DNA from 3 places in the Cytobacillus sp. FSL W8-0315 genome. Region 3 is predicted to be linked to each of the others. Evidence: riboswitches for the same ligand, from Rfam matches in the RefSeq annotation. Region 3 holds a riboswitch; each other region holds the start of a gene.

What was found. Region 3 has a riboswitch for S-adenosylmethionine ahead of MKY20_RS06470 (methionine ABC transporter ATP-binding protein). Riboswitches for the same ligand answer to the same signal wherever they lie in the genome.
Region 1: it holds a riboswitch for S-adenosylmethionine, as region 3 does, so the genes downstream of both, MKY20_RS19635 (O-methyltransferase) here and MKY20_RS06470 (methionine ABC transporter ATP-binding protein) in region 3, are expected to answer to the same signal.
Region 2: it holds a riboswitch for S-adenosylmethionine, as region 3 does, so the genes downstream of both, MKY20_RS17590 (methionine biosynthesis PLP-dependent protein) here and MKY20_RS06470 (methionine ABC transporter ATP-binding protein) in region 3, are expected to answer to the same signal.

The regions. Positions count from the first base shown of each region.
Region 1 covers NZ_JBBOOC010000001.1:3,840,893-3,851,626, forward strand. Annotated here, with positions in the region: gene guaC (GMP reductase) at 1-541, shown strand, start outside; gene MKY20_RS19590 (hypothetical protein) at 657-833, opposite strand; gene MKY20_RS19595 (GNAT family N-acetyltransferase) at 977-1,426, opposite strand; gene MKY20_RS19600 (DUF2089 domain-containing protein) at 1,655-2,020, shown strand; gene MKY20_RS19605 (SHOCT-like domain-containing protein) at 2,033-2,422, shown strand; gene MKY20_RS19610 (hypothetical protein) at 2,433-2,714, shown strand; gene MKY20_RS19615 (aminotransferase-like domain-containing protein) at 2,842-4,032, opposite strand; gene MKY20_RS19620 (GNAT family N-acetyltransferase) at 4,101-4,673, opposite strand; gene pdxR (MocR-like pyridoxine biosynthesis transcription factor PdxR) at 4,766-6,142, shown strand; gene MKY20_RS19630 (PH domain-containing protein) at 6,177-6,560, opposite strand; gene MKY20_RS19635 (O-methyltransferase) at 6,585-7,163, opposite strand; SAM riboswitch class I at 7,269-7,375, opposite strand; gene MKY20_RS19640 (hypothetical protein) at 7,449-10,734, opposite strand, start outside.
Region 2 covers NZ_JBBOOC010000001.1:3,438,276-3,449,009, reverse strand. Annotated here, with positions in the region: gene odhB (2-oxoglutarate dehydrogenase complex dihydrolipoyllysine-residue succinyltransferase) at 1-786, opposite strand, end outside; gene sucA (2-oxoglutarate dehydrogenase E1 component) at 788-3,631, opposite strand; gene MKY20_RS17600 (hypothetical protein) at 4,248-4,487, opposite strand; gene MKY20_RS17595 (H-type small acid-soluble spore protein) at 4,652-4,831, shown strand; SAM riboswitch class I at 5,032-5,146, shown strand; gene MKY20_RS17590 (methionine biosynthesis PLP-dependent protein) at 5,224-6,336, shown strand; gene metC (cystathionine beta-lyase) at 6,333-7,517, shown strand; gene MKY20_RS17580 (bifunctional homocysteine S-methyltransferase/methylenetetrahydrofolate reductase) at 7,522-9,372, shown strand; gene metH (methionine synthase) at 9,365-10,734, shown strand, end outside.
Region 3 covers NZ_JBBOOC010000001.1:1,261,403-1,272,136, forward strand. Annotated here, with positions in the region: gene MKY20_RS06460 (aminotransferase-like domain-containing protein) at 1-1,069, opposite strand, end outside; gene MKY20_RS06465 (DMT family transporter) at 1,201-2,115, shown strand; SAM riboswitch class I at 2,190-2,289, shown strand; SAM riboswitch class I at 2,391-2,491, shown strand; gene MKY20_RS06470 (methionine ABC transporter ATP-binding protein) at 2,601-3,632, shown strand; gene MKY20_RS06475 (methionine ABC transporter permease) at 3,622-4,272, shown strand; gene MKY20_RS06480 (MetQ/NlpA family ABC transporter substrate-binding protein) at 4,291-5,118, shown strand; gene MKY20_RS06485 (M20 family metallopeptidase) at 5,146-6,354, shown strand; gene MKY20_RS06490 (alpha/beta-type small acid-soluble spore protein) at 6,514-6,789, opposite strand; gene MKY20_RS06495 (DUF2198 family protein) at 6,939-7,175, shown strand; gene uvrB (excinuclease ABC subunit UvrB) at 7,570-9,549, shown strand; gene uvrA (excinuclease ABC subunit UvrA) at 9,557-10,734, shown strand, end outside.

The DNA.
Region 1 (10,734 bases), 2.6 Mb from region 3:
CCCCGAAGCCGTCAGAGAATTAGAGAATGCTGGAGCTGATGCTACAAAAGTTGGCATAGGACCTGGCAAGGTGTGCATCACAAAGATTAAAACTGGATTTGGGACGGGCGGCTGGCAGTTAGCTGCACTTCGCTGGTGTGCAAAGGCAGCAAGCAAGCCGATTATAGCTGATGGAGGTCTTCGCACCCATGGTGACATCGCTAAATCGATTCGATTTGGTGCAACAATGGTGATGATTGGTTCCTTATTTGCAGGACATGAGGAATCTCCTGGAAAAACCATCGAGAATGAGAAAGACGGAAAGCTCTATAAAGAATACTTTGGCTCAGCCTCTGAATTTCAAAAAGGCGAAAAGAGAAATGTTGAAGGCAAAAGAATTTTAGTAGAGCACAAAGGATTTTTAGCAGATACCCTGAAAGAAATGGAGCAGGATCTTCAGTCCTCCATTTCTTATGCAGGCGGCAACAGGCTGGATGCCATCCGCCATGTCGATTACGTTATTGTTAAAAATTCGATTTTTAATGGTGACAGGGTTTTTTAACCCCTAATTTATAAAACCACAGAAGATGCCTTCCTTTTCCCATAAGGAAGGCATCTTCTGTGGTCTCAGCATTCTCTTTTAAATTGAACAAACACATATTATGTACACTTTGAGGTTAAGATCCTATAGACTGCTCTACTGCATTTTCCCAGCTCGGAAAATAATACAATGCATTTTTCATTAACTCTGGGTTTGATTTTTTTACTTGCTTCTTTCGGGGCGGCTGCCCTTCTTTTTCCAACAGTTCAGAGATCCCGGTCAATACTTCTTCAACACTCATGCTTGTTTCCACATCATTCCTCCTTTTTGAATTCAACTATATAATCTCCATATGACGAAAAATTATTCAGTATTCCTTCAAAATGATTCTTCCGTATTTAGCTAGTATTCTATCTTGTACAAAAATCGCGACTAAATAAGTAATAAGGTTCCGGATTAAAAGATTAGTTTCATCCCTTCGTGACTCGCCATAAACCCCAGCTTATGATAAAAACGATGTGCATCATCACGCTCCTTATCAGTCGTCAATTGAACAAGACCACACTCCTCAGACTTTGCTATGGCAATCGCTTCTTTAAACAAGGCTTCCCCCACCCCTTTACCACGGCAGTGCTGATCAACACGCACCCCTTCAATTTGTGCTCGTTTCATCCCTTGACGTGCCAGCCCAGGAATGATTGTTAATTGAAGGCAGCCAATCACAGCTTGACCGTCTATCGCCAAAATAATCTGATTTCCCGCCTGTGCTTCTATTGCCTTAAATGCTTTATAATAACAATCCGGCAGCGGGTCTTCATACCTCTCACGCTTTGCTCCTAATTCATCATCGGCAAGCAAGCGGACAATAGCTTGTAAATCTTTTTCATCTGCATTTCGAAAATGCATTGAAAATCACTCCTTCAGCTAGAAAATATTTAAATGCATCACTGATTACTTTCTATGAATATTTTATTTTCCCTTTATTAGGATATTTTCACAAAACCTCTGCATTTCACCTAAAAAATCAATAAATTTAAATTTTTAATTAAAATTATTAATTTTTTTCATTTTAATTATTTATTTATTTGATTCATTATTATATAATCAATTCAAATAAAAGGAAGGAATTTCATTATGGCTTATAAATTAATCACAGATTGTCCTGTTTGCAGTAAAACATTGAAAATTACAAAGCTGCAGTGCTCTCATTGTCACACAACGATTGAAAATGAGTTTGAATTATCTAAACTGGCATCATTATCAAAGGATCAGCTTCATTTTGTGGAAGTATTTTTAACATGCAGAGGAAATATCAAAGAAGTTGAAAAGGAACTGGGGATATCCTATCCAACGGTTCGAGGCAAGCTAACAGACATCATATCATCCCTCGGATATGTACAGAAGAAGAAGAATGAAGCAGATGAGAAAAAAGTTGTCACCATGTTGGAAAATGGCGAAATCACACCAGAAGAAGCCATTAAGCTATTAAAAGAGGAATAGGGAGGATTTATCATGAAAGAAGAAATTACGAGAGTGTTAACAATGGTTCAAGAAGGGAAGATTGATGCAGATAAGGGATCAGAACTGATCCAAATATTAAAAGATAAAGAAGAAACAGGTAATAAGCCAGCATTAAAAACAACTAAATATTTAGATAAAACTTTAAAAATCCGTGTTGTATCCGCCGAAAATGATAACGTCACGGTCAATTTGCCAATAAAACTTGTTAAGGCAGTATTAATGGCTGGACACAGCATCGCAGCGAGTATCCCTCAGTCAGAAAAATACGTTAAAGATATAGACATAAGCCTTATTATCGAAGCAATCGAAAATGAATTAGACGGCCAAATCGTTGATATTAAATCGGCAAACGGAGATACCGTTTCGGTCATCATTGATTAGTGAGTTGATTATGCTGCATGTAAAAGTGAAAGCAAAAGATGTTCGGTTAACCATCCCAATTCCATATGCAATTTTAAACATTGCTATTTCCATTTTTTGTTCAAAATTGTTTCATCAAAATGTAAACAAATGGACAAAAGTGCACTTCGAAAGAAAAAGACTGGACTTTACATTTCCATTAATAGATAAAGAAGCGCTAAAGCCTATTGTCAAGGAACTGAAAAATCAAAAGGGGCTCGTGATAGTAGATGTCAAAGCTAAGGACGGTTCTGAGGTTCAGGTAAGACTATAATTTATTTACATCTATCACTGACTGGATTTAAAGAAAAAGCCTAATTTCTGGCTTACAATACCAAGATAATTAGGCTTTGTTTCCTTTATTCCTCTTCATTTTTAAAAGTTCCATAGAAATATTTTCATTAAAGATAGGCCTCTGCGGCTTTTCCCAGCCTGCGAATCCCCTCAGTTATTTCCTTCTCATCCGCATAACTGAAGGAAAGGCGCAGAAATTCCGTTCCGTCTGCCTGATCTTTGAAAAAGTACTTGCCAGGAATAAAAGATACCCCCTTTGCCAGGGCATGTGTCAGCAGTTCCGATGTATCGGCATCGGGAATTTTCATCCACACGAAGTACCCCCCTTCGGGCACATACCAGGAAGCTGATTCAGGAAAGTACTGTTCCAGTGCGGAGGTCAGAACATTGCATTTGGACCGGTATGTATCTCTCATGGTTACTAGTTTATTATTTAAATCTGTGTTTGCTAAATAAACAGCCATGGCAGCTTGAGCAAACGGATGGTTCAGATCTTTTTTAAACCAGGCGCATGCATGGATTATTTCACTTGCTCCCGCTATCCATCCTATACGCATGCCCGGGGCCACTATCTTGGATAAGGAACCAACATGCAGAACTTGAGAGTTTTGATCCATTGCTTTTAAAGTGGGGAAACTTTTATTAAATGATAATTCCCCATAAGCATCATCCTCAACTATTAGGAAATTATATGTTTTGGCAAGCTCCAATACATGCTGCCGGCGCTCTCCTGTCATCGTAGTGCCTGTAGGATTTTGAAAGGTTGGGATTGTATAAAGAAAACGCGGCAGAGTAAGCCCTTTTTGCTTCCTATCCTCTAGAATCTCTTCCAATACACCTGTTTGAAGTCCGTGCTTGTCTACAGGAATACTAATTATATGTTTGGTGTAATTTTGGAAAATTTCTAAAGCCTCCATATAAGTAGGTGATTCTATTGCCACGATTGACTCCTCATCCAGGAGAATGCGGGCAATCAAATCGATCGCCTGACAGGCACCTGAAGTGATCAAAAGCTCTTTTTCCGTAACAGATACCCCCCGCTCTTTCAACCTCTTTAAAACCTGTTCCTTGAGTTTTATTATTTTGGGACTTCCTATATAATGGAGCGGCAAATCATGTTCTTCCTCTAATAAACTGTTAACAGCTGCCTTTACCTCTTCATCAGGTATAAGGGCAGGAGCTGGATAGCCGCAATGCAGGCGTATACACTTATCTGGAATCTCCGGAATCCACTCCCCAGGGGGAGTATTCTGAAGCGCCCCTTTGATATTATCAGGAAAAAAAGAACCAGCACTCATTGTATCCACACCCTTCCAGCAGTTTTATTATTCATTATAAACTTCTTGCCTGAGATGCTCCACAAAAACTATATAAGCAAGTGCTCCTGGAAAAGTTTTTTTACTTTTGCCCAATCTTCCTTTATGACACTATACAGGACAGTATGACGAATAGTCCCTTCTTTTCTTATCATATGATTTCGAAGAATGCCTTCTTTTACCGCACCGATTCGTTCTATCGCTTTCTGTGATCGGATGTTTTCATGTCCGGTTTTGATTTGGACGCGATTAAGTGACAGTTCTTCAAAACAGTATTTCAATAACAAATATTTACAGTTTGTATTGAAATTCGTGCGCCAATAAATAGGGTTCATCCAAGTGGAGCCGATTTCTAGATGTTTATGCTGGGCTGAAATATCGAGAAACCAAGTAGCGCCAATGATCTTCCCTGTATTTTTATGGATAATGACAAAAGCAAAATCGGTGCCTTGCTCCCGTCTTTGTATGGCATCTTTGACATAATGAATGACCCGGCCTTTCTCAGTTAAATCAACAGACATATGGTCCCATATTCGTTTATCCTGAGCTGCTTCACAAATTCCTTCAACATGATCAAGTTCCATAGGAATTAACTGCACAACATTGTTTTCTAATTTTCGCATGCTATCACTCTCCTTGAATCAATTAAAACCGATTTCTGGTATGATAAAAATAACCAAAAATGAATTTTAATATAATACCAGGGAATGATTTGATGGAGCTTCAAATTCTGCTTTCGGAAAATGGAATAAAGTATAAAGAAATCTATGAACAAATTCGGCTGGCGATTTTAGATAAAAAATTGTCAGCTCATGCAAGACTTCCTGCAAAGCGGAGGCTGGCTGAACAATTAAACGTAAGCATCATAACTGTTCAGATGGCTTACGAACAATTGCAGAGTGAAGGGTACTGTTATTCAGCAGAACGCAAAGGCTATTTTGTTTCTGAAATTCAGGATGAAATGCATTATAGTCAGATTAATACAATGGGCCTGGAGAAAAGAGATCAGCAAGAGTTTCTCATTAATTTTAAAAATGGGCAGATAGATGCCTCTGCATTTCCTTACAAACAATGGAATAGACTTTATCGAAAAGAGCTTAAGGAATCCAATGCCAGCAATGGCCCGTGGCAGGGTGAATATTCTTTGCGTGTTCAAATTGCACAATACCTTCAGCAAGCTAGAGGGCTAGCCTGTCAGCCGGAACAAGTGTATCTATTCAGCGGATTTCAGCCGCAGCTGTTAAATGTCTGTTTGTTTTTTAAGCGGAAAGCCATCGGGATTGAAGATCCAGGTTTTATTCGGGCAAGATCTGTTTTTGATCAATTACAGCTGCCTTGTTATCCGATTTCTGTGGATGAGGATGGATGCTGTGTGCCTGATGCTGAAGAGCCAATAAAATTATTGTATACGACACCTGCTCATCAATACCCTACCGGTACAATTATGTCTATTGCCAGAAGGATTGAGCTGTTAAATTGGGCAATCAAACAGGACGCTTATATTATCGAGGATGACTATGATTCTGAATTCCGCTACAAAGGGGCACCAATCCCGGCATTGTCCCATTTGGATTCAACCGGGCGGGTACTGTACTTTGGCACCTTTTCAAAAACATTGCTGCCATCACTTCGGATCAGCTATCTGATTATGCCAGTATCTCTGCAGCAAGACTTTGAAAAATTTAATGCTTACCAAAAGACGAATGTTTCAAGAATCGATCAGCAGGCTGCTGCAAAATTTATGGAAGAAGGACTTTATACATCTCATATAGCAAAAATGAGAACGTTATATCGATCCAAGCGGAGCTGTTTAATAGAAAGCCTGTCAAAACACTTAGGAGACCACTTTGACATCATTGGAGATACAGCGGGCTTGCATATCATCGTGAAATTACCCGAAGGATTGACTGAAGCGAAAGCAATTGAACTGGCAAAGTCGGCAGGTGTTGAAATCGATGCTGTTTCGCCTATGTATCAGCTGCACAAGCCAAACCATCATGTGATGATTGGATATGGCGCACCCTCGATGGACGAGATTGAGAGAGGAGTCCAGTTAATCACTAAATCATGGAAAAGTTGTCTGAGCAACTAAGCTAAGCTATAAATTCCACAATTTAAAAGGGCGTTTATCCTACGGGATAACGCTCTTTTGCCGAAGCAGCAAACATACACATCTTTTCCTTAACCGCTGCCATAAAATCAAACATATTCATCCCCTGGATTTGCTGAAATTTATACAAGTCCTGGTTATAGTACATATGAATATGCCTGCCGGTGATTCCCCTTTTTTCTTCAATGGAAGTTAAATTGATATACGCAAATTCTTCAACTAAATCCTTGGTTGTTCCTGATGCAGGAATTCCATAAAACAGCAGTCTTTTGTTTGTTGCCGCAAAGAAGCCTGGATGCGGTGCTAAACAGAAATGAGCCACTAATGAACAGCTTAGACATTCAATAATGGTTTCACCTTCATACAATACATGTTTAACCTGATTTTTAACGCTACTCATGGAACGTCCCCCCTTAATAAACTATCAAACCGCTGTCTTCACTGCCAGTATCAGCCCAGTAGACCAATCCAATTCTGTAATGTCCAGGTCAGGTCTGTCCTGCAGTGTTTTCAGGAGTTTAGTGGCTTTGATCCGAAATTCTTCAGGCAATTTCTGCTGCGGAAACACATCATGAATCACATAAAAACCGCCGATATTTAAATGATCCAGGGTTTTGTCCAGAAGCTCAAATTTCCCTGGCCACGTATCTGCAAAAATAAAATCGAACCTTTCCGACAGGTTTTGAATAAAAGCTGCTCCGTCCTCACAGCAAAATGTAATTCTGCTGTCATACCCGAGGTTTTTTTTCGCGATGGATTGAACTGTCGAATCTATGTCAACGGTCGTTAGCTTACTGCTTTCATCCATCCCATCTATGATCCAGGAAGCAGATGCCCCCGTACCTGTGCCCAGCTCCAAAAAGCTTCCTCCTGGTTTGGAGGCAGCCAGCCCCTTTAGTAAAAACCCTGTTTTTCGATCACATGATTGCCCGAAACCCAGCACATCAGAATCCTGTAATATTCTCGAATATGCTTCCGGTACCTGTATAACACTGTTTTCCATTTTGTTTTTCCTCCTCTTTCTTCGTTATTATCTAAACCGAGATCAACCTAAAAAGAACATCAAAAAAAGGCCTCTTTATAAGAGGCCTTTATTATCAAAAACGACCTCTTATCTCCCAGAGCGTCAACTCTGTTGGAATTAGCACCTTCCTGACATAATCAGGGGTTGCTGAGGCTTCGCAGGGCCAGTCCCTCCACCTCTCTGGATAAGAATTTGTATAAAATATTATTTTCAACCAAGTATTGCATATTTTTTGCAAGATGGCAATACTTTAATTCTTTTAATCTAATGAACTGCTTCCTCTCCCTGATAAATTCGAAATGCCGGTACAATCGTATCCGACACAATCTCTTTCCCTTTTTCCCGGATGAAATCCAATTTATAGTACGCATCAAACCTCTGGCTGATCTCTGTTTTTACCAACTCAGGCGGAGTAACGACGATGAATTGAAACTTCAGCTTATCAGCTACAGCGAAAATCGGGTCAAGCACATGGGCAGAAGCCGCTTGTCCGAACGGATTATCACAGACTAACGGAACCCAGCTTTGATCAGTTTCACTCTTAACCGAAAGAAGCATCATCATCATGACCATGCGGGCAGATAACTTTTGGCCGCCGCTGCCATCCGATTTAGTCTTTGAACCCTGGTTGATCGTCTGCCAGGTTGAATAATGCTCACGCTGCGGTTTTCCATACATGAAGGCATTATCAGTACGCATATTATATACCAGCAGTTCCGGGTAACGATTCCTGAGGGAGACAAATAAAATCTGCTCATCACTGATGAGCTGTTTGATTTCCTGATCCAGCTCCAGATTATGGTCATCAATCATCTCGAATCGTTTCGTAATTTTGTTAATGGCCGAAACAAAATGCTGTTTCAGTAAAGGTTCAATATCTTCCGCTTTTTTAGGCAGGATGTCTTCTTTGAGCTGGACGAGCGGGAAAGACCCTCGTTCATTCTTCAGCTTCATTTTCGCAATCATCGAGCGAATCGCTTCCGAAATACTCATCACCTTCATACTCGCACGGCTTGCCCAGAAGTTTTGCGCCTTTTCTGCCCGTTCTTTATCGCGTTCCAGCTGCTCTAAGCCGCTCTGTGAGAAGCGCTTCATGTTTTGGACAACACTTTGAATATGTGCGTAATGCCTTGTATCCATATGATCAAGCGTAGTTAAGACTTCATTCTTAAAGCGGATCTCCCAATCCTTGCCTTCAATATTGAGTTTTAAATTGCGCAGGGATTGTTCAATTTTTGCGTGCTTCTCCTGGCCTTCATCCTGGATACCCTGATGTTTTTCACTCCAGGAAATGATGCTTTGCTTTCCCTGGCTCTTTATTTTTTCAATATCTTCATCCGTAAAAGCTGCTGCTTCCTCTTTAAGGATTACGGATAGATGCAATTGATTGTTTTCAAATTCAGCAATGTTTTGCTCCGTCTCTTTTTTGCGCTCTTCCGTTTTCTTAATTTCTGCATTCGTCTGTTTGGTCTGGTCTGTAATCTCAACCGTCTTCACTTCCAGATCAAGTTCTTCCCATTCTTCAGGCTGTTTATCATGCTTGGCCACTTTTTTAACAGTCTTATCACGCTGCGCCTTCGCATGCTTTAAAGAAGTGTCAGCAACTGTTACAGTTGTTCCCTGCTCTCGCTCTTCTTTCTCTGCTGCCTTTGTTTCCTTTGCAGCTGTTTGAACCATCTTTTCCAAAATACTCATAGGTTCATCCGGTACAGACGCATCCTTCCACTCTTCGTTAAGAGCATGAAGTTTTTTCTCCAGCTTCTTTTGCTGTTTTTGCTCCGATTCTCTTGTCGCCTGGATCGCCAGCAATTCACTGGCTTGTTCTTCTTTTGATTTTTGCAGCTGTTTAAGCTCCTCAATGCTTCCAATGATTTCTTCCAGCATATGCGATGATAATCGCGGAACCTCTTCAGAAGCTTCTGCTTTCTCAGCGGCTGGAAAAACCGCACCATCAATAAAGAAGCTAATCTCCTTAATATTTTGCTCAGCTGATAGCTTCCATTCCAAGTACGTTTGGCTCCACTTTTCCTGCAGATCAATGATGGTCTGATGCTCGTTTGCAAGCTCTTTCTGTACACTTTCGAAAGCTTCCTTTTGTTTCTCTTTTTCCTGCTTTACCCGTTTATTTTCAAGGTGCAGCGACTTTTCACGATTAAAGCTTTCCAGAGACTCCACATCTTTAGATAGATTTTCAATCTTTTCCTTCGTCTTTTCAAGCTGATCTCTAAGTCCCAGCTGCCGTTCTTTTTCTTTTTCCTCCTGAACGATGATGGCCTGTAATTCGTTTTTCTTGGAAAGCAGGGCTTCTTTTTCCTGAAGCAGCGCTCTTTCAATATCACCGGCAAGGTCATTGGAAAGGAAACGGTCGATTTCTTTTAAAATGCGGCGGAGAGAACTCTCTGTTTGTTCCATTTCTAGAAGTGCATCTTTTTTTTCTTCTATTTCTTTGGCAATCTTAATTTTCCAGTTCGTGAACTGATTTTTATTTGTCAGAAGTTCCTTCTCCGTACCGGTGATCATCACAAACGTATTTTGCTGATTTTCGCCCGCCATTTCTTCCCTCATAAAAATCGGGACAGGGCTCTTAAACATTCTTCCTGCAAGGACCTGTTTATTCACTTTTTCCCATTGCGGCCTGCTGACCACTAAGCCGTAGGGCAGGAGCGGATGAGTGAGCATGTGGCTAGCCATTTCATCCGGTTTTAAAGATTGCAGAAATTGTGAGCCGTAGAACACATCTATCCCTGTTTTCTCATCAATCCATTCCTTCAGTTCCTTCACATCATTATTCGCAATCCAGAAATGCTCATCATTCAAAGCAAAATCCAGCTGCGTTTCCCAGAGCGCTTTCTTTATTTCTTCCCCTTGCTCACGATTTTGAACGAGGAGCTCTTCCACCTGCTGGGCATATTTGGATAAAAGAGCATTCGTGAACTGCGCTGAGACATCGTCAAGCACAACTTGCAGCTTATCGTACAGCTTCGCTTCTTTTCGATGCATCTCTTCACTTTTCATCTTTAACTCTTTACACTTCTCTTCAGAAAACTGAATGGATTGAGCAAGCGTACCATGCGCAGATGCTAGCTGATTTTGCTTTTCATTTGATTGTTTCTCTTTTGCCTGTAAATCTTCGAGAGCCTCTTTTTTGGATTCTATCTGCTTGTTAAGATTTTCGATAAATCCCTGTAAATCATAGGTTAAGCGATCACCGAATTCTTTGATAAGTTGTTCTTCTTTTGATTCAAATTCATGAATTTTAGTATAAAGAAAATCAATTTCCGTACGAAGCTGGGCAATCTCCCGGGTCTTTTGTTTATCCTGCTTTGACAGTTCGTTTGTTTTCTTCTTTAAAAACTTCTGATATCCGGAATAATGCTGAACGGCTTCCCTAATAGCTGCGGCGGATTTTTCCCAATGCTGTGCCGCTTCTTTTTTGATTTCATCCATTCTTTGATTCACTTGCTCCAGGCCGCTGTTTTGCTCAAGCTTCACAATCTGCTGGGAAAGAGCGCGGATGCTCTGTTCCCCTTCATGCCATTCTTTCAATAAA
Region 2 (10,734 bases), 2.2 Mb from region 3:
ATAAGGATTTTTCTTAAGGGCTGCTACTACCGCTTTTGTGAAAAATGACATGAAGCCAAGCTTAACATCATTTTCTTCAAAGAATTTATCTTTGCGGTTCTTACGAAGGTTCATCACATTTGTCATGTCCACTTCATTGAACGTTGTCAGCATCGCTGCAGTTTGCTGAACTTCTACAAGGCGGTTTGCAATGGTCTGGCGGCGGCGTGACATTTTGATTCGTTCCACTTCTTTTCCGGCGGCTGGCTGTTCAGCAGGTTTAGAAGCTGCTGCCGGTTTTGGTGCCTGAGCTTGCTGTTTTGCTTGATTTGGATTGAAGGATTCAACATCCTGGGTTCTGATTCTTCCCAGTGGATCAGCTGTCGGCACCTGGCTTAGGTCAATCCCTTTTTCTCTTGCCAGCTTGCGTGCTGCCGGAGAAGCGATCGGACGCTGTCCGCCAGCTTTTTCTTCAGCTGCTGGCTGTTCGGGCTGATCCTCTGCTTTAGGCTGTTCAGCTTTAGGAGCCTCAGGTTTTTCTTCCGTTTTTTCTGGAGCAGGTGCAGCTTGTCCGCTTTCATTAACGATAGCAATGGTTTCACCAACATTAACCGTGTCGCCTTCCTGTGCTTTAATTTCCTGTAAAACACCGCTATGTTCAGAAATGATTTCAACATTTACTTTATCTGTTTCAAGTTCTACAACATAATCCCCTTTATTTACTGTATCACCAGGCTGTTTTAGCCACTGTGCCACCGTACCTTCTGTAATGGATTCCGCCAATTCTGGAACTTTGATTTCTGCCACCTTAATTTCCTCCTTCTTGCTTCCGTGTTAGGGTCTCATCTATTATACGTGCTTGTTCTTTCTTATGAACAGTCGGGTCACCTTCAGCCGGGCTTGAACGGCGTCTTCTTCCAATGTAGCTGACATCGATATCGCTGCCTGCGATTTCTTTCAGTCTAGGTTCAACGAAATTCCATGCACCCATATTTTTTGGTTCTTCCTGAATCCAAACGATTTCTTCTACATTAGGATAGCGGGTTAAAATTTCTTTAATTTGATTCATTGGGAACGGATAGATTTCTTCCACTCGTAAAATATGGAACCAATCCTGATCCTGGTAGTTTTTCAGGTTTTCGGATAAATCAATTGTGATCTTACCTGTTCCAAGAATGATGCGTTTCACTTTTTCGTGATTTTGGCCTAAGCCAGGCTGTTCAATAACAGACTTGAATTCTCCTTCGCTCAATTCGAGTCCATTTGAAGCGACATTCGGATTGCGCAGCAGACTCTTAGGAGACATGATCACCAACGGGCGAACTTCCTCTTTTCCGAGAATGGCAGCCTGTCTTCTTAAGATATGGAAGTACTGTGCTGAAGAAGATAGATTAGCAACTGTCCAGTTGTTTTCTGCTGCAAGAGTCAGGAATCTTTCCAGGCGGGCACTTGAATGTTCAGGTCCCTGTCCTTCATAGCCATGTGGAAGAAGCATGACAAGACCTGATTTTTGGCCCCATTTCGCACGGCCAGCAGCAATAAACTGGTCAAACATTACCTGTGCCGCATTGGCAAAATCACCATACTGAGCTTCCCATAGAACAAGCGTTTCCGGAGCGAATACATTATATCCATATTCAAAGCCTACGACAGCAGCTTCAGATAATGGGCTATTATGGACAGCGAATGATGCTTTAGCCGTTGAAAGCTTGTGCAAAGGTGAATACGCTTTTCCAGTTGTATGATCGTGCAGAACAACGTTTCTTTGTGCAAATGTACCTCTCTCGGAATCCTGGCCAGTCAGTCTGACAGGGGTACCATCAGATAAAATGGTTGCAAAAGCCAGTGTTTCAGCAAGTCCCCAATCAATCTTGCCGTCTCCTTCAAGCGCTTCCAATCTGCGCTGCAGGATTTTGCCGAGTTTATCAAACACTTTGAAATCCTCTGGCCATTTTAATAATTCTTCGTTAATTTGCTTTAATTTATCGACAGACACAGCTGTTTTAATTTTTGGCAGACCCTTTTCGACTGTTTCAGGTGGATTGGTTAACTCCGCCTCTTTCTTTTCTTTTGGAACCTTTTCATAGGCAGCCTTCATTTTTTCCAGTACTTCATGATGAATGCCCTCTGCTTCCTCTTTGGAAATGATCTTTTCATTTAGAAGCTTATCAGCATACAGCGCTTTCACGGTTGGACGCTTGCGAATAATGTTATACATAAGAGGATTAGTCGTCATAGGCTCGTCCATCTCGTTGTGCCCAAATCTGCGGTATCCGATTAAGTCGATAAGGATATCCTTTTGGAATTTCGCACGATATTCACAAGCAATTCTTGCCGCTGCAACTACTGCTTCAGGTTCATCTGCATTCACATGCAGAATTGGCATTTCATAACCTTTGGCAAGATCACTTGCATATCTGGTAGAACGTGAATCATGTGATTCTGTTGTGAAACCAATTGTATTATTGGCAATGATATGGATCGAACCGCCCGTATTGTAGCCAGTCAGCTGTCCAAGGTTCAGTGTTTCTGCTACAATTCCCTGTCCTGGGAATGCTGCGTCTCCATGTATGATAATGGCTAAAGCAGCTTTTGGATCTACTTCAGGATAACCGGCCTTTGTTCTATTATCCTGTGAAGCTCTGGTATAGCCCTCAACCAGTGAACCTACAAATTCAAGATGGCTCGGATTGTTAGCTAATGTCAGTCTGGCTATGGTCGTATTCTCATCTTTGATCTGTTTATCAAGACCAAGGTGATATTTAACGTCGCCTGTCCAGCCGTAATTGATTCCGATAGATCCTTCGGAAGGAACGAGTTCTTTATTTGGCGCATGCTGGAATTCCGCGAAGATCATTTCATACGGCTTTCCAAGCACATGGGCAAGAACATTTAATCTTCCGCGGTGGGCCATGCCGATGTTAATTGTTTTGGCTCCATCAGAAACGGATTCAGAAACAATTTCATCCAGTAATGGAACCATTGTATCAAGACCCTCAATTGAGAATCTTTTCTGGCCAACGAATGTTTTATGAAGGAATTTTTCAAATTCCTCAACTTCAGTCAGTCTTCTTAAAACTTTCAGTTTTTCTGCCTTCTGCATTGACAGTTTATGGCTGTTGGCCCCTATTTTACGGCGAAGCCAGTCTTTTTCGTTTTCATCAAATATATGCTGGAATTCAAACGCAATTGGTCCCATATAAGCGCTTTTCAGGAATTCAATTGCTTCAAGTCCGTTGCGTAATGGATAGGTGGCGTCTTTAGTAATGACACCGGCAGGAATCTCTTTTAAATCATTTTCAGTTAAGCCATATTTGCTCAGTTCGAATAATGCACTTTCAGATTTATTGTTACCCAGCGGATAAATATCTGCAGCCAAGTGGCCATATGTGCGGATATTATCAGCAAGGCGAATCGCAGCAAGTGTTTTTTCAAGCTGTCCGGCATTCATTGGCTGATTTGCTGATGAAGCCATTTGCGGAGTTCCTTCACTCGCTAGAGGGGAACCATTTCTTTCAAAGTAGTCTTTCATTTCAGGATCGATAGAAGATGGATCCTCTAAGTATCTTTCATATAGTTCAATAACGTAGCCAAGGTTGGGGCCATGAAATCCTTGTTCAAAAGGTCCCTCACCATTCGATGGCTTTTTCATGGAAAATTACCTCCATAACTGTTTTTAAGTAAATAATTCAAATACATTTTTCTCCCCTGAAAATACAATACCCGTCTATATGATGCATTAACGTTTTATTTTTACGAATAATAATATTTTTCAGAGGATAAAACGTTTCCACAGTTATTCTAACACGGAAAATCTAGTTGTACAAAGATAAAAACATGAATATAGTGGAAAACTATTAAAAATTTTTTTTTAGTAATTACTTATTCTAATAAAATGTTTTGTTAAATGTTAAACAATTATAAATAAGAAATAACTGGGTGGTTTTTAGGGGTTCATTTTAGATTGTTATTATACTTAAAATGTTGCCCGCTGATTTCAGCACGGGACCTTCTTTCCGCCGGGAGGAACAGAGGTCCTCAGCTCCGCCTGCGCGGTCTCCCGCTCCCTCTCCTGCCGCAGGACATTTAAAAAGGCTTCCTTGACTAATACCGCACGACGAAAATGCGGATGAATTTTCGAGAATCATGTGCCCATAGCGATGATCAGTTCAGGTTAATAACTAAGTTCAAGCAAAAATTCAAAAACATTTTGTAAAAGCACTTTCTTATATAGAAGACAAAATAAAAAAGCCGGCAGTCGTCCGGCTTTAAAAAGTCTCAACTAAGTTAATATAGATTTGTTTCACTGCATTCGCATTTTTTCTGTTTTCTTTTAGGGAAGATTCAATTGCTTCTCTCGTTTCCACAGGAAAATCAAAATGGCCGCAAGTTGTACATTTTTCGAACATGGACCCAGAAACATTTACTTCAATGCCATCCATGGTCTGGAATACTGCTGGACCCTCGGATTCCGCAAACCGGTGGCGGCAGTGGCTATGTTCACGCATATTAGCTCCCCTCCAAGAAAAATTTCATTTACGTTCATTATAAAACAAATATTCTGAACTTTAAAGTGATCCCCTTCTAACATTTTATGCCAGGTTTTTTTCAAAAGAATAATTTGTGTATTTTTAAGACACATTAAAATTATTCAAATTCAGGAGGTTTTTCCATGAATATTGGCAGAGCAAAAGAGATTGCTGAGTCTGCTGAAATGCACTGTGTTACTTTGAATGGCATCCCGATCATCATTCAGCATGTAGATGAGCAGACTAAGACAGCACGTGTTTACACAAAAGCAGATTCTGAAAAAGAAATGGATGTGCCGGTTAACGATTTGATTGAAGAATGAATACCCCAAAAAAACTTTCCAGAATCTGATGGGAAGTTTTTTTGTTCAAAATTTTCCTCATTCCCCCTAAAAAATGGAGACTGAGGGCAAAAGGACGCAAGATACCTGGTCGGATATTTTTTATAACATAAAATATTCAAAAAAGTGTTGACGATTAGCGGTTTACTGTAGTAAAGTTTAGAGAAAATTTAATATTTGATTTCTTATCCAGAGAGGTCGAGGGTAAGGCCCGACGACGCCTCAGCAACCAGCAATCATTTTTTTGATTGAAAAGGTGCTAATTCCTGCAAGTTTCTAAAACTTGAAAGATAAGAAGAATGGCTGATCACATTAAAAAGTCTTCTTCTTATAGAAGGCTTTTTTTTTATTTTTTATAAGGAGTGGTTACAAGCATGTATAATATTGACACCAGATTAGCGCAAATCGGAAACAGGAGCGAGTCAGCAACAGGTGCTGTCAACCCGCCCGTATATTTTTCCACGGCATATCGCCATGAAGGCATTGGCCAGTCAACTGGCTTTGACTATAGCAGAACAGGCAACCCTACCCGCCAGCTGCTTGAGGAGGCAATCGCCGATCTGGAAGAAGGCGACCAAGGCTATGCCTGCAGTTCTGGAATGGCCGCAATTCTTACCATTCTTTCTCTTTTTAAATCCGGAGATGAATGGATTGTATCAAAGGATTTATATGGCGGTACATATCGTCTGCTTGAACAGGGCTTCAAGAAGTGGGGACTTCAGTGCAAATATGTAAATACCAGCAATTCCGAAGATGTTGAACTATTAATCACGGAAAAGACCAAGGCAATATTTCTGGAGACTCCAACTAATCCGCTTATGGAACAGACTGACATTCAATTGATAGCAGACATTGCCCAAAAGCATAATATCCTCCTTATAGTTGATAACACGTTTTATACCCCTCTCCTTCAGCAGCCGTTAAAGCTTGGAGCTGATATTGTGATCCATAGTGCAACCAAGTATCTTGGCGGGCATAATGATGTCCTTGCCGGATTAATTGTTGCAAAAGGCAAAGAGTTATGTGAGGCACTGGCGATGAACCACAATGCCGCAGGTGCTGTCCTTAGCCCTTTTGATTCATGGCTGTTGATCAGAGGGATGAAGACACTCTCTCTCCGCATGGAACGTCATGAAGAAAATGCGAAGGAATTAGCAGAATTTTTATCGGGCCACGATGCAGTAACAGATGTCCTTTATCCCGGCAAGGGCGGCATGATATCATTCCGAATCAAGGATGAATCCTGGGTGAATCCATTTCTGCAGAGCCTCTCCCTTATCTCCTTTGCTGAAAGCCTCGGAGGAGTCGAGAGTTTCATAACTTATCCAGCAACCCAGACACATGCGGACATTCCTGAAGAAATCCGTATTGAAACCGGTGTCTGTAATAGGCTTCTGCGTTTCTCGGTTGGAATAGAAAATGCAGAAGATTTGAAGGCGGATCTTGAACATGCTTTTGCTAAGGTTATTAAGGAGGCAGTACGATGAGTTCGAATTACACATTCCAAACGAAATTACTTCACAATAATCAAAAATTCGACCCGGAAACAGGAGCTGTCAGTGTACCGATCCAGCATGCCTCCACTTTTCATCAAAAAGATATTGATGTGTTCGGAAAATATGATTACAGCCGCAGCCTGAATCCAACAAGGGAAGCACTTGAAGAAGTCATCGCGGAGCTTGAAGAAGGTATTAGAGGGTTTGCCTTTTCTTCTGGAATGGCTGCCATTTCTACAGCATTCCTCCTCTTATCTCAGGGAGATCATGTTGTCATTACAGAAGATGTATATGGCGGAACCTATCGAATGACAACAGAAGTCCTGTCCCGCTTTGGCATTGAGCACACATTTGTTGATATGACAAATCTTGAGGAAGTAAAAGAAGCAATCCGTCCCAACACGAAAGTTTTCTATGTAGAGACTCCTTCCAACCCGCTGCTGAAAGTGACAGATATACAGGCCATCAGTTCACTTGCAAGACAGCATGGAGCCTTGACATTTGTGGATAATACCTTCCTGACCCCTGCCCTTCAAAAACCGCTTTCTTTAGGTGCAGATATAGTGCTGCACAGCGCAACCAAATTTTTATCCGGACACAGCGACGTCGTGGCTGGCCTAGCGGTTGTGAAAGATCCGGATTTAGGTGCAAGACTTGCTTTTCTCCAGAACTCCTTTGGAGCCGTTTTGGGTGTTCAGGATGCGTGGCTTGTGCTGAGAGGCATTAAAACGCTGCAGGTCAGGCTTGATCAGTCTGTGAAATCAGCTAAGAAAATTGCTGGTTTCCTTAATGATCACCCATCTGTTAAGAAGGTGCATTATCCAGGTTTTGCAGATCATCCCGGATATAAAATCCAGAAAATGCAGGCTGTGAACGCAGGTGCCGTCCTATCTTTTGAGCTTGAAGATGAGCTATCGATGAGAAGATTTGTTGAAAATGCGAAAATACCTGTTTTTGCAGTAAGTCTGGGAGCTGTTGAATCCATCCTCTCCTACCCTGCAAAAATGTCACATGCAGCCATGCCAGCATCCGAACGGGAGCAGCGCGGAATAACGGACAGTCTTCTTCGTCTATCTGTTGGCCTGGAGAGCGCAGATGATATTATAGAAGATTTCAAGGCAGCTTTATCTGCTGCCGGAAAAACAAAACATTCGATTTTACAGCGGGGGTGATATTTTGAGTTTCCTAAATAAATTAAAGAATGAAATCATCATAGCAGATGGCGCGATGGGAACTCTTCTGTACTCCTATGGTACCGACAGCTGTTTTGAGGAATTAAATTTATCACAATCTGAACAGATCCAGCACATCCATGAAGCATACATAGGCGCAGGGGCTGAATTGATCCAAACAAATACGTATGCGGCGAATTATCTGAAGCTTCAGCGATATGGACTGGAAGACTCCGTTAAGGAGATTAACAGTGCTGCAGCAAGGATTGCCAAAAAAGCTGCCAAGGAACGCGCATATGTTGCTGGTACAATCGGCGGGATCAGGGGATTCAAGCCCAACATGATTACACTTGAAGAAATAAAAAGAAGCTTCAGGGAGCAGCTTTATTGCCTGCTGCTTGAGGATGTAGATGGTATTTTGCTTGAAACCTATTATGACCTGGAAGAGCTTGAGACTGTCCTTGCCATAGCCAGGAAAGAAACTGATTTGCCGATTATCGCACAGGTGTCTCTTCAGGAAGCGGGTGTTCTTCAGAACCAGACTTCTATCGCTGATGCTTTAGCAAAGCTTGAAGGAATTGGTGCGGATGTTGTGGGAATCAATTGCAGGCTTGGTCCGCATCATATGCTGAAAACTCTCGAAAGTGTGCCTTTGCCAAAGCATGCCTATCTTTCTGCTTATCCAAATGCCAGTATTCCAGCCTATACGGATGGCAAATTTCATTATGAAGGAGATGCAGAATATTTCCGGCAGTCAGCGATTGAATTCCGAAATCAGGGTGTCCGCCTGCTTGGAGGCTGCTGTGGAACAACACCTGACCATATCAAGGCGTTTTCTGACGTTTTAAACGGACTTCCGCCAATAGAGGAAAAAGAGACAAAGGCAATCAATAAAGTCATGGTTTCTGAAAAGCCATCATCATCAAGAGAGCTCCCTCCTCTTCAGGATATTGTCAGGGAAAGGCCTTCTGTCATTGTTGAATTGGATCCTCCAAGGAAGCTTGATACTTCACGCTTTTTCGAAGGTGCAAAAGCATTGAAAGAAGCCGGAATAGATTCTATTACACTTGCAGATAACTCCCTTGCTTCCCCCCGGGTATGCAACTCTGCGCTTGGATATCTCGTCAAGCAGCAGACAGGATTGCGCCCGCTTGTTCATGTGACCTGCAGGGATAGGAATATTATTGGACTGCAATCCCATTTAATGGGTCTGCACGCACTTGGATTAAATGATATTCTTGCCGTAACGGGTGATCCTGCACGTGTCGGTGATTTTCCAGGAGCATCTTCTGTATATGATGTCTCATCATTTGAATTGATCAGTATGATCAAGCAGTTAAATGAAGGGTTATCTTTTTCAGGGAAAGATCTCGGCCAGAAAGCTGCCTTTTCAGTTGCAGGGGCTTTTAATCCCAATGTCCGCTCATTGGAAAAAGCTGTTGGACGGCTTGAAAAGAAAATTGAACATGGTGCGGACTATTTCATCTCGCAGCCTGTTTTTTCTGAAGAGAAGCTGCTGGAAGTTCATGAGGCTGTGAAAGATTTAAAAGCACCTGTTTATATAGGCCTAATGCCTCTTACCGGCAGCCGGAATGCTGAGTTTCTGCATAATGAAGTTCCTGGAATCAAAATTTCCGACAGCATTAGAAACCGGATGGCTTCATTAAAGGATGATCCTGCACAGGCTGGAGCTGAAGGCATAGCTATTGCCAAGTCGCTGATCGATGCCGCGGCAGAGCTGTTTAATGGCATTTACCTCATCACTCCATTTATGCGCTATGAAATGACTGTTGAACTATCAAACTATGCCCGTGAGACAACCGAACGGCTTTCAAGGAGGAAACAACATGCATAAACCATCACTGCAGGAGCAGATAAAAAAGAAAATCCTGATCATGGATGGAGCAATGGGCACCATGCTGCAGAGGGCCGATCTTACCGCTGCTGACTTTGGCGGCGAAGAATATGAAGGCTGCAACGAGAATTTAAATATAACAGCTCCTTCGGTGATCGAACATATTCACCTTGAATATTTAAAAGCCGGCGCAGATATTATTGAAACCAATACCTTTGGCGCAACCAGCATTGTTCTGGCAGATTACGATCTGGAAGAAAAAGCTTATGAACTAAATAAAATTGCTGTTGAAATTGCCAGGGAAGCTGCAGACCGCATTTCAACTCCTGAATGGCCAAGATATGTGGCTGGTGCCATGGGACCTACGACGAAGACGCTGAGTGTAACCGGCGGGTCTACATTTGAAGAAATGATTGCGGCTTATGAAGAACAAGCCAGAGGGTTAATTGACGGTGGAGCCGATCTTCTTCTCCTGGAAACCAGCCAGGACATGCTGAATGTGAAGGCTGGTTTTATCGGCATTGAAAATGCATCAAAAAAGACGGGAATAAAACTTCCGCTTATCGTTTCGGGAACGATTGAACCGATGGGCACGACTCTTGCTGGCCAATCGATTGAAGCATTTTATATTTCGCTGGAACACATGAAACCACTGGCAGTCGGACTCAACTGTGCGACAGGGCCCGAATTCATGCAGGACCATATCCGTTCTCTGTCAGGATTGGCATCTACTGCAGTCAGCTGCTATCCCAATGCAGGATTGCCTGATGAAGAAGGACAGTACCATGAAACTCCGGAATCACTGGCGAGCAAGCTTGAGGGCTTTGCCAAGGAAGGCTGGCTGAATATCGTAGGCGGCTGCTGCGGAACCACCCCTGAACATATTCAGGCGATTGCTGAGTCGGTTAAAGATTATAAACCCAGAAATTATGAGGGGAATTCAGTGCATAAAGTTTCCGGAATTGAACCTCTGATTTATGATGACCCGACATTAACGCCCATTATGGTCGGCGAGCGCACAAATGTAATTGGCTCACGCAAGTTTAAAAGACTGATTGCTGAAGGGAAGTTCGAGGAAGCTGCTGAAATAGGCCGGGCGCAAGTAAAAGGCGGAGCCCACGTAATTGATATTTGCCTTGCAGATCCTGACCGTGAAGAAATGCAGGATGTTGAAAACTTTATCAAGGAATTAGTAAAAAAAATTAAGGTTCCGCTGGTCATTGATTCAACTGATGAAACGGTTATCGAGAAGGCCCTCACCTATTCACAGGGTAAAGCCATCATAAATTCCATTAATCTGGAGGATGGCGAAGAAAGATTCGAAGCAATTGCCCCACTGATCCATCGATATGGTGCAGCTGT
Region 3 (10,734 bases):
TTTGTGAAAGTGAACTTGAACCATAGTCAGTCTGCATTTTAAGATCTGCAAGCCGGTCGATAACAGGTTCAGGTGCTGCTACCCAGCCTATTCGAAGTCCGGGACTCAATGTTTTTGACAAGCTTCCCATATAAAGGACCTGGCCGTTTTTGTCCATTGCTTTTAATGGTGGAGGGGGCATTTCATCAAGCCATAGCTCACGATAAATATCGTCTTCCACAATTGGCAGCTGTTCTATTCTGCAAACATCAAGCAGTTCCCTCCGTCTTTTTTCTGTCATTAAAATTCCAGTCGGGTTATGGTAGGAAGGAATCGTATATAAAATGGATTTCCCTTTTTCATATTTCTTCAAAGAGATGCTTTTCGTGATAACTCCCTCTTTATCCATCGGCAATCCTTTTAAATTCATGCCTGATGACCGGAAAAGCTGTAAAGAATATAAGTAAGAGGGCTTTTCCAGAAATACGGGTGCCCCTCTTTGCACAAGGCCCAATGAAACAAGCTGCAGGGCTTGCAGCCCTCCAGAAACAATAAGTATCGAGGAAGGAGAAGCGTCTATTCCAGATGCTGCCAAATATTCACTAACTGCCTGTCTTAATGGCAAATACCCCTTTGGTTCCTCATAACCGAGTTCACTCAATTCATCAGCAGCTTCCTTTAGAACTTTCTGCATCGTTTGCACAGGGGAAATCTCAGGGGAAAGCTCTCCTTTGCTGAGCTGTATAAAAGCGGGATCCATTTCTAAGTCATTAATTTCCTGAACGATTTTTTCGCTGGCTCTGTGTATCCCTGTATCGATATATTCACTCCAGTTGGCAGACTGCCTTGAAGCGAGCAGAGTCCAAGTATTATTAATAACCTTAGTGCCAACTCCCGTTTTCCCTTCTATTAGTCCATCTGCAGAAAGTTCTTCCAGAGCAGTGATAATTGTGCTTCGGTTTACTCCAAACTCCTCAGCCAGTTTCCGCTGGCTTGGAATTTTACTTCCGATTGGCCATTCCCCTTTGGAAATCTTTCCTTTAATAGTCTCAATAACTCGCTGATATTTTGGCAATTGTGCTGTATCCATCCATATAACCGCCTTTATGAAAATTGGCTGGCAAAATTCTTTCCTAATTGGTTGAGGACATTGTATCAGTTATTGATTATCCTGAAAAGCAGCACAGATAATGGCTGGAAATGTTGATAAGGGGGATGAAGTTGGCAAATAAGAAATTTATGATTATCGGGGCGCATAGTTCTATCATCATTCTTTGGGCATCCGCATTCCCGGGAATTCGGGCTGGGCTTGAATCGTACTCCCCTGAGCACCTTGCCCTTTTTAGACTTTTAGTTGGTTCGGCTGCACTTGGTGTCTTAGCACTGCTGACAAGGATGCGTCTTCCGGATATAAAAGATCTTCCTGCTATTTTTATGCTTGGATTCCTTGGTTTTACGGTTTATCATACAGCTCTCAACATTGGGGAAAAAACAGTAAGCGCCGGACCGGCAAGCTTGATTGTATCAATGACTCCGATCTTTTCGGCTGCTTTGGCTGCTTTATTTTTAAGGGAAAGGTTTGGAAGGGTCAGGTGGACTGGTTCAGCAGTCAGTATTGCTGGTGCCGCACTTATTTCGCTTGGTGCAGGAGGAGGGTTTGAAATCCAAACCGGTATTTTATTTGTCCTGCTTGCTTCCATTTCAGAAAGCATCTATTTCGTGTTTCAGACTAAATACTTTAATAAATACGGATTTTTGTCATTTACATCCTATACGGTATGGGCAGGGACTGGTTTTATGCTGATTTATCTTCCTGGGCTTGGTAATGAGATCTTTCATGCATCGGCCGAATCCACTTTAAGTGTCATCTATTTGGGGATTTTTCCAACGGTAATTCCATATATTGCCCTAGCTTTTCTTGCGTCCATAGGAGGGACTTCTGAAGCGACAAGCTCTCTTTATCTGACACCAGCAATAGCATTTGTCATTGCTTGGGTTTGGCTGGGAGAGGTGCCGACTATGTTATCCATTGCGGGTGGTATAATCGCTCTGGCAGGTGTGATGATTATTCACCGTAAAGACAGCTCTGTTAAAGTAACGGAAATTTTTGAAAATGGCCCAAGTGAAAATATTTGAAAAATAATGATTGACATCCTTTTCTTTATGGTGGTAAAGTAATAAGCATATTAAACAACCGAATAATAAAAATCTTCTTATCCAGAGAGGTTGAGGGACTGGCCCTATGACACCTCGGCAGCGGACAAAAGTGTACCGTGCCAAATCCAGCAAGCGTAGCTTGAAAGATAAGAAGAGGACCATTGATAAATGCCGCCCTCTTCTTTCTTTAGAAGAGGGTTTTTGTTTTTATCCGAAAAAATGCATCAAGATTCTATTCATAAACATATGAATAATTCTTATCGAGAGAAGCAGAGGGACCTGGCCCAATGAAGCTTCGGCAGCAGGCAGACTGCACTGTGCCAAATCCAGCAGGCGATAGCCTGAAAGATAAGGAGGGGACTTCAAAAAACCTCTTCTGTTAGAAGGGGTAAATTTCAGGATATAATTCTTAGTTTTCCCATGGGATTAATTATATATAACATTTAGAAAAGGAGAGATGCTGAATGATAGAGTTTCAGAATTTAAAGAAAATCTATGAAAGCGGAGGACAGCAGGTAGCTGCTTTAAATGGAATAGACTTAAAGATTAACAAAGGTGAGATTTTCGGTGTGATCGGCTTCAGCGGTGCGGGAAAGAGCTCTTTGATCCGCTGTGTCAATTGGCTGGAGAAGCCGACTTCAGGAAAGGTCATTGTCAGTGGACATGATCTGACGGCTTTATCTGTAAGAGAAATTCGCGAAGTGAAAAGAAACATCGGGATGGTCTTTCAGCATTTTAATCTTTTAAATTCGAAAACAGTGTTTGCCAATGTGGCGATGCCGCTCACACTGGCTAAGATCCCTAAAGATGACATCAAAAAGCGTGTCCATGAACTATTAGAATTCGTGGGGCTTGCAGACAAGGCAAACAGCTATCCCGATCAGCTGTCAGGCGGGCAAAAGCAGCGGATCGGAATTGCCAGGGCGCTGGCGACCCAGCCTTCCATTCTATTATGTGATGAAGCAACTTCAGCGCTGGATCCGCAGACAACCAGCTCTATCCTGCAGCTGCTGAAAAAAATAAATAAAGAATACAACATTACTATACTGATCATTACCCATGAAATGTCTGTAATCAGAGAGATCTGTGATCGTGTCGCTGTAATAGAGGCAGGAAAAATTATCGAAGAAGGAACCGTCTTCAATGTCTTTTCATCACCAAAGACACAAACAGCGAAAAACTTTGTCAGCACTGTCATGAATGATCAAATACCTGACTCCATTAAAGAAGTGATTGAAAAACAGCAAGGGCTTCAAAAGGTATTTAGAATCAACTTTGTTGGAAATTCTGCCGGGCAGCCGCTCCTCTCGCAGGTTGCCAAAAAGTTTAATATCGACTTCAACGTCCTGTTTGGAAATATTACTGAACTTCAGGGAACACCGTTTGGCAACCTGATTGTCGAATTCCAGGGTCCGGACAGTGAAATCAGACGTGCTATACAGTACATCAGCCAGGAAAAAGTTTCAATAAAGGAAGTGACAACACGTGCTAGTTAATCAGGAAAAAATCATCGAAGCCTTAATCGAAACGGTTCAAATGGTGGCATTCTCATTGCTGTTTTCAGCTATTATCGGACTGCCGCTTGGTATATTGCTTGTCGTAACAAGGAAAGGGCATCTGCTGGAAAACCTCGTTGTTTTTAATATCATAAACAGCATTATTAATATTTTCAGATCAGTTCCCTTCATCATTTTAATGGTGGCCATTATCCCCATTACCAGGCTGATTGTCGGAACATCGATAGGTACGGCTGCAGCCGTAGTGCCGCTAGTCTTTTATGCCGGGCCATATATTGCAAGATTAATAGAAAACTCATTGCTTGAGGTAGATCCGGGAGTCATAGAAGCTGCAGAAGCAATGGGAGCAACACCAGGCCAGATAATATTAAAATTCCTGATTCCGGAAGCACTTAGTTCGCTGGTATTAGGCTTTACAATTGCAACAATCGGATTGGTCGGAGCATCAGCCATGGCCGGGGCAGTCGGAGGCGGCGGGCTTGGTGACCTCGCCATTACCTACGGCTACCAGAGATTCGATACAACAGTCATGCTGATTACCGTTGCGATCTTAGTTGTCATGGTTCAGGGCCTGCAGTCATTCGGAAATATCTTATCCAAAAAAATCAGAAGAAGATAAATAAGGAGGAAATACATCATGAAAAAACTATTCTTAACATTCATTATTTTAGCATTGGGTGTGTTCACTGCAGCATGCTCAAGCACAACTGGAGGAGAAGAAACAAAGAAGATTAAATTAGGTGTAAGCGGTTCTGATACACGCATCTGGGACTTTATTGCAGAAAAGGCTGAAAAGGAAGGCATTGAAATTGAAGTTGTGACATTCTCTGACTATGTGCAGCCAAATGTTGCCCTTGCAGAAGGCGATCTTGATGTGAATGCATTCCAAACAGTCGCTTATTTTGACACTTTTATTAAAGAGCATAATATGGATCTTACCCCAATAGCGACAACTGTTTTAGCACCAATGGGGCTTTATTCTGAAAAAGTAAAATCGGCAGAAGACATTCCGGAAGGCGGCAAAATTGCCATTCCAAATGATGCTTCAAATGGCGGAAGAGCCCTTCTTTTACTGGAGGAAGCCGGCCTGATTAAATTATCCGAGGACTATGACGGAAACCTGGACTTGAATAAAATCGTTGAAAATCCGAAGAACCTTGAATTTGTAGAAATGGTATCAGCGCAGACACCGCGTGCACTTCCGGATGTCTCTGCTTCTGTAATCAATAACGGAATTGCCGTAGATGCAGGCTTTAACCCAACTAAGGATTCAATTTTTATTGAAAGTGAAACCGCTACTCCATACGTAAATATCATTGCTGTCCGAACAGAAGACAAGGATAACAAAACGCTTAAGAGAATTGCTGAACTTTACCAGGAAGATGATGTAGCTGATTTCATTACGAAGGAATATGACGGAAGCATGATCCCGACTTTTATTCCTTTAAGTGATATTGGCTGGTAAAAAATTATTTATAAAGGAGGAACAATGATGGCGGCACCTGTAAAAGCACTATCTGAACTGAAAGAAGCAATCAAGAAAAATGTTGAGGGAAATAAAGAACTTTATCTTTCCGCAAGCCACCGGATCCATGCGACCCCGGAAATAGGAAATGAGGAGTTTTTTGCCTCTGGCTTGCTTTCAGGCATCCTTGAGAAGGAAGGTTTTGAAGTTGAGCGGGCAGTGGCCGGGCATGAAACAGCTTTCCTTGCCCGGAAAAAATCCGATAAACCAGGGCCGTCTATTGCATTCCTTGCAGAATATGATGCCCTTCCCGGGCTGGGTCATGGATGCGGCCACAATATCATTGGCACAACAAGTGTGGCAGCAGCCATTGCATTGAGCAAGGTTATTGATGAGACCGGAGGAGAGGCAGTAGTATTTGGAACCCCGGCAGAAGAAGGCGGGCCAAATGGAAGTGCAAAAGGCAGCTTTGTGAAGCATGGCTTACTTGAAGGCATTGACGCTGCCCTAATGGTTCATCCATCAAACCATACCCGCCTGACCAGTTCATCACTGGCAGTTGATCCGCTTGACTTCGAGTTTATCGGTAAGCCTGCCCATGCGGCAGCTTCACCGGAGGAAGGAATCAATGCCCTTGATGCAGTTATTCAGCTATTTAACGGAATTAATGCCCTTCGTCAGCAATTAAAGGATGATGTACGAATCCATGGCATTATTACTCATGGCGGGGATGCTCCAAATATTATCCCTGAGTATGCAAAAGCCAGATTCTTCATCCGTGCTACAACCAGAACCAGTCTTAATGAGGTAACACGGAAGGTTAAAGCTGTCGCTGAAGGCGCCGCATTGGCAACCGGAGCAAAGCTCAATGTTATTGCTTTTCAAAATGAAGTTGATAACCTGCTGTTAAACAAGACATATGACCAAGTGTTTAAAGAAGTGATTGAAGACTTGGGAGAAACGGTCGTTGAAGGGGACAGAGATGGAATCGGCTCGACGGATGCAGGCAACATCAGCCAAGTGGTGCCAACCATTCATCCTTATATTAAAATTGGTGCAGATGATCTTGTTGCCCATACAGTTCCGTTTCGTGAGGCTGCAGCATCTGTAAAAGGAGACGAAGCACTGATAACCGGGGCAAAAGGGCTCGCACTCACTGCCTTCCAGCTGGTAACAGACCAGGAGCTGCTTAAATCCATTAAACAGGAATTTCTAGAGCGGAAAGCCGCTGAATAAGAACAAAAGCTATCCTCTTTGCGGGATAGCTTTTCCTTATTCAGTGAGTCTTTTCCTCAAATTGGAGGTTTCTTTCCCTAATTTGCTGAATAATATTTTCCGTAAATTTAGTCTGCGTTTCCCCAATTTTCTCATTCTTTTCCCGAAGTTCACGATTACCTACTGTTCCTTCATCTGTTCCTGTGCCATCCGAATAAGCTCCTTCACCATACTTCCGCCAATCTTCCCGCCCACTGTTCCTGCCTGTTTGGATGTAAGACGGCCGTTATATCCCGGCTTCAATGGCACACCGGCCTCCTCGGCAATTTCATATTTCACGACATCGGGATTTTCATTGTCAACATGGTATCCCTGGTTTGCCATTACCTGATTTTTAAGCTGGTCTAATGCCGCTCTTGATTCCGGCACAAGCGGGCGTCTTTTTCTTCTTGCCATGATGCATTCCTCCATAATAAGTACTTTTTCTTATTATGTGATAGAACATAGGGAATAACACTGAAAAAACTTGTACATCTTCTTATGAAAAGATATTCTAATGTTAGAAACCCTGAATCATTGTGAATAAACAAAAGAAGGTGTTTTGGTTGGCATTAAAATACTTGTCAGCTCTGCTGCTGCCCGGCCTGCTGGTTTTGCTCTTTACGAGAGTAAGCTATAATCGTGTGATTGGGCTTGTATTGACGGTGGGACTGATTGCTGCTTCTGTCTATAAAGGGTATACAAATTCATTTGCCTTGATTGTTATAGACGCACTTTCATTGACTGTCGGGTTTTGGTACGCTCAAAAACTGAAGCCCAAAACAAAGCCAAGTGCGGAATAATTTTTGCGGAACCTGTCGATCAAACGTATCGACAGGTTTTTTGTAAAATGAAATTTCAGCTGTATTTTTGCTCGCATAAAATCAGCTATTAATCAATATCAATCAAACGTTTGATTTAATTTCAGGAGGTTAATCAAACGTTTGATTAACCTTGCTTCGACACCACCCTCAAGAATTCGGCATATTTCCCAAGCAATATTTACCCGGCAAAAATAAAAAAACGAATATCCGTTCGTATATTGTTGGTTTGTTTTAGGCTCTTTGTGGTAGAATGATGATATGAGTTTTGAGTAAAAAACTGACAAATCAGCCATGCATCCCGGATCTTAAATTCTTTCAATGCTGGTTTGTGATTAATATATAGATAAAAGTAATTTGAACGGGAGGCTTATAGGTGAAGGATCAATTTGAATTAGTCTCAAAATATTCCCCTCAGGGCGATCAGCCTGGGGCAATCAAAAAAATTGTGGAGGGAATTAATTCCGGCAAGAAGCACCAGACGCTTTTGGGTGCAACAGGAACGGGAAAAACCTTCACAGTTTCAAATGTTATACAAGAGGTTAACAAGCCGACGCTAGTCATTGCGCATAATAAGACACTTGCAGGGCAGTTATACAGTGAATTTAAGGACTTTTTTCCAAACAATGCTGTTGAGTATTTTGTCAGCTATTATGACTACTATCAGCCGGAGGCATATGTGCCTTCTACAGATACCTTTATTGAAAAAGATGCAAGCATCAATGATGAAATTGATAAGCTCCGCCACTCGGCGACTTCTTCATTATTTGAGCGCAAAGATGTCATTATAATTGCCAGTGTGTCTTGTATATATGGTTTGGGTTCTCCTGAAGAATACAGTGAAATGGTGCTATCCCTCAGAACCGGCATGGAGATTGAGAGGAACCAGCTTCTTCACAGGCTCGTTGACATTCAGTATGAACGCAATGATATCGACTTCCAGCGCGGCACCTTCCGTGTACGCGGGGATGTAGTAGAGATTTTCCCGGCATCACGGGATGAGCATTGTATCCGTGTAGAGTTTTTCGGGGATGAGATAGACCGGATCCGTGAAGTAGATGCCCTCACCGGAGAAATTATGGGTGAACGTGAGCACGTTGCGATCTTCCCGGCATCCCACTTCGTAACGCGTGAAGAAAAAATGCGGATCGCCGTCCAGAACATTGAAAAAGAACTGGAAGAGCGCCTTGCTGAATTAAGAGAAAACGATAAGCTGCTTGAAGCCCAGCGCCTCGAGCAGCGGACCCGCTATGACCTTGAGATGATGAGGGAGATGGGTTTTTGTTCCGGCATAGAAAACTACTCCCGCCACCTTACATTAAGGCCGCCTGGTTCAACACCGTATACCCTTCTGGATTATTTTCCGGAAGACTTTCTAATTGTGATTGATGAGTCGCACGTAACTCTGCCGCAAATCCGCGGTATGTTCAATGGTGACCAGGCAAGAAAATCCGTGCTTGTGGACCATGGTTTCCGTTTGCCTTCAGCCATGGATAACAGGCCGCTTACGTTTACCGAGTTCGAAAAGCATGTGAAACAGGCTGTCTTTGTTTCGGCAACACCTGGCCCTTATGAGCTTGAGCATACACCGGAAATGATTGAGCAAATTATCCGCCCAACCGGTTTGCTTGATCCTACTATTGATGTCCGTCCAATCGAAGGGCAAATTGATGACCTAATCGGTGAAATCCAGGATCGCATTCAGAAAAATGAACGTGTGCTTGTCACTACATTAACAAAGAAAATGTCTGAGGACTTGACAGACTACTTAAAAGAAATCGGCATTAAAGTGCAGTATCTGCACTCAGAGGTAAAAACGCTTGAGCGGATTGAGATTATCAGAGAGCTTCGTCTAGGTAAATACGATGTGTTAGTCGGAATCAACCTTCTAAGGGAAGGACTTGATATACCGGAAGTGTCTCTCGTTACTATACTTGATGCTGATAAGGAAGGTTTCCTCCGTTCGGAACGTTCACTCATCCAGACGATTGGACGTGCAGCGCGTAATGCGAATGGCCATGTCATTATGTACGCAGACCGGATCACTGACAGCATGGAAAAAGCCATCAGTGAAACAAAGCGCCGCCGGTCCATTCAGGAAGAGTACAATAAGAAGCATGGCATCACGCCAATGACTATACAGAAGGATATACGCGATTCAATCCGTGCAACACATGCGGCAGAAGAGCAGGAAGAATACCAGCCGTCAGCAAAGCTCGGCAAGCTGAACAAGAAGGAGCGCGAGAAGCTGATCGGCGATATGGAAAAAGAAATGAAGGAAGCGGCCAAATCCCTGAATTTCGAAAGGGCTGCCGAGCTTCGTGATCTAATATTAGAGCTGAAAGCGGAAGGATGACGTAAAAATGGCGATGGATAAACTGATTGTAAAGGGTGCCAGAGCCCATAATCTGAAAAATATAGATGTCACCATTCCGAGAGATAAGCTTGTCGTCCTGACAGGACTTTCAGGTTCAGGAAAGTCCTCACTGGCATTTGATACGATTTATGCAGAAGGGCAGCGCCGCTATGTGGAATCATTATCTGCTTATGCCCGGCAATTCCTCGGCCAGATGGATAAGCCTGACGTGGATGCGATCGAAGGTCTGTCTCCTGCCATTTCAATTGACCAAAAGACGACAAGCAGAAATCCTCGTTCCACAGTGGGAACGGTGACAGAAATTTATGATTATCTGCGATTATTATTTGCAAGGGTGGGGCGTCCAACCTGTCCGATTCACAATATTGAAATCTCCTCACAGACCATAGAGCAAATGGTTGACCGGATTATGGAGTACCCTGAAAGAACAAAACTCCAGGTTATGGCTCCGCTTGTATCCGGCCGAAAAGGGACACATGTAAAAGTGTTTGAAGATGTCAAAAAGCAGGGGTTTGTCCGTGTCCGTGTCGACGGAGAAATGATGGATCTCGGTGATGAGATTGAGCTGGAAAAAAATAAAAAGCACTCTATAGAAGTAGTAATCGACCGGATTGTCGTAAAAGAAGGCGTAGCACCAAGGCTTGCAGATTCATTGGAAACCGCGTTGAATCTGGGCAATGGCAAGGTGCTTGTGGATGTAATCGGGGAAGAAGAACTGCTGTTCAGCGAGAACCACGCATGCCCTCAATGCGGGTTTTCAATCGGCGAACTTGAGCCAAGAATGTTCTCTTTTAATAGTCCGTTTGGTGCCTGTACGGAATGTGACGGATTGGGCTCAAAGCTGGAGGTAGATATTGATCTGGTCATACCCAATAAGGATCTTTCATTAAAGCAAAATGCTATTGCCCCATGGGAACCGACCAGCTCTCAATATTATCCTCAGCTGCTGGAGGCGGTATGCAATCATTATGGAATTGATATGGACGTTCCGGTTAAGGATATTCCTGAACACTTGCTTGAAAAAGTTTTATACGGATCCGCCAAGGACAGCATTTATTTCCGATATGAAAACGATTTTGGCCAGGTGCGGGAGAATTATATCCATTTTGAAGGTGTCATCCGCAATGTGGAGCGCCGCTATAAAGAAACAAGTTCTGATTATAT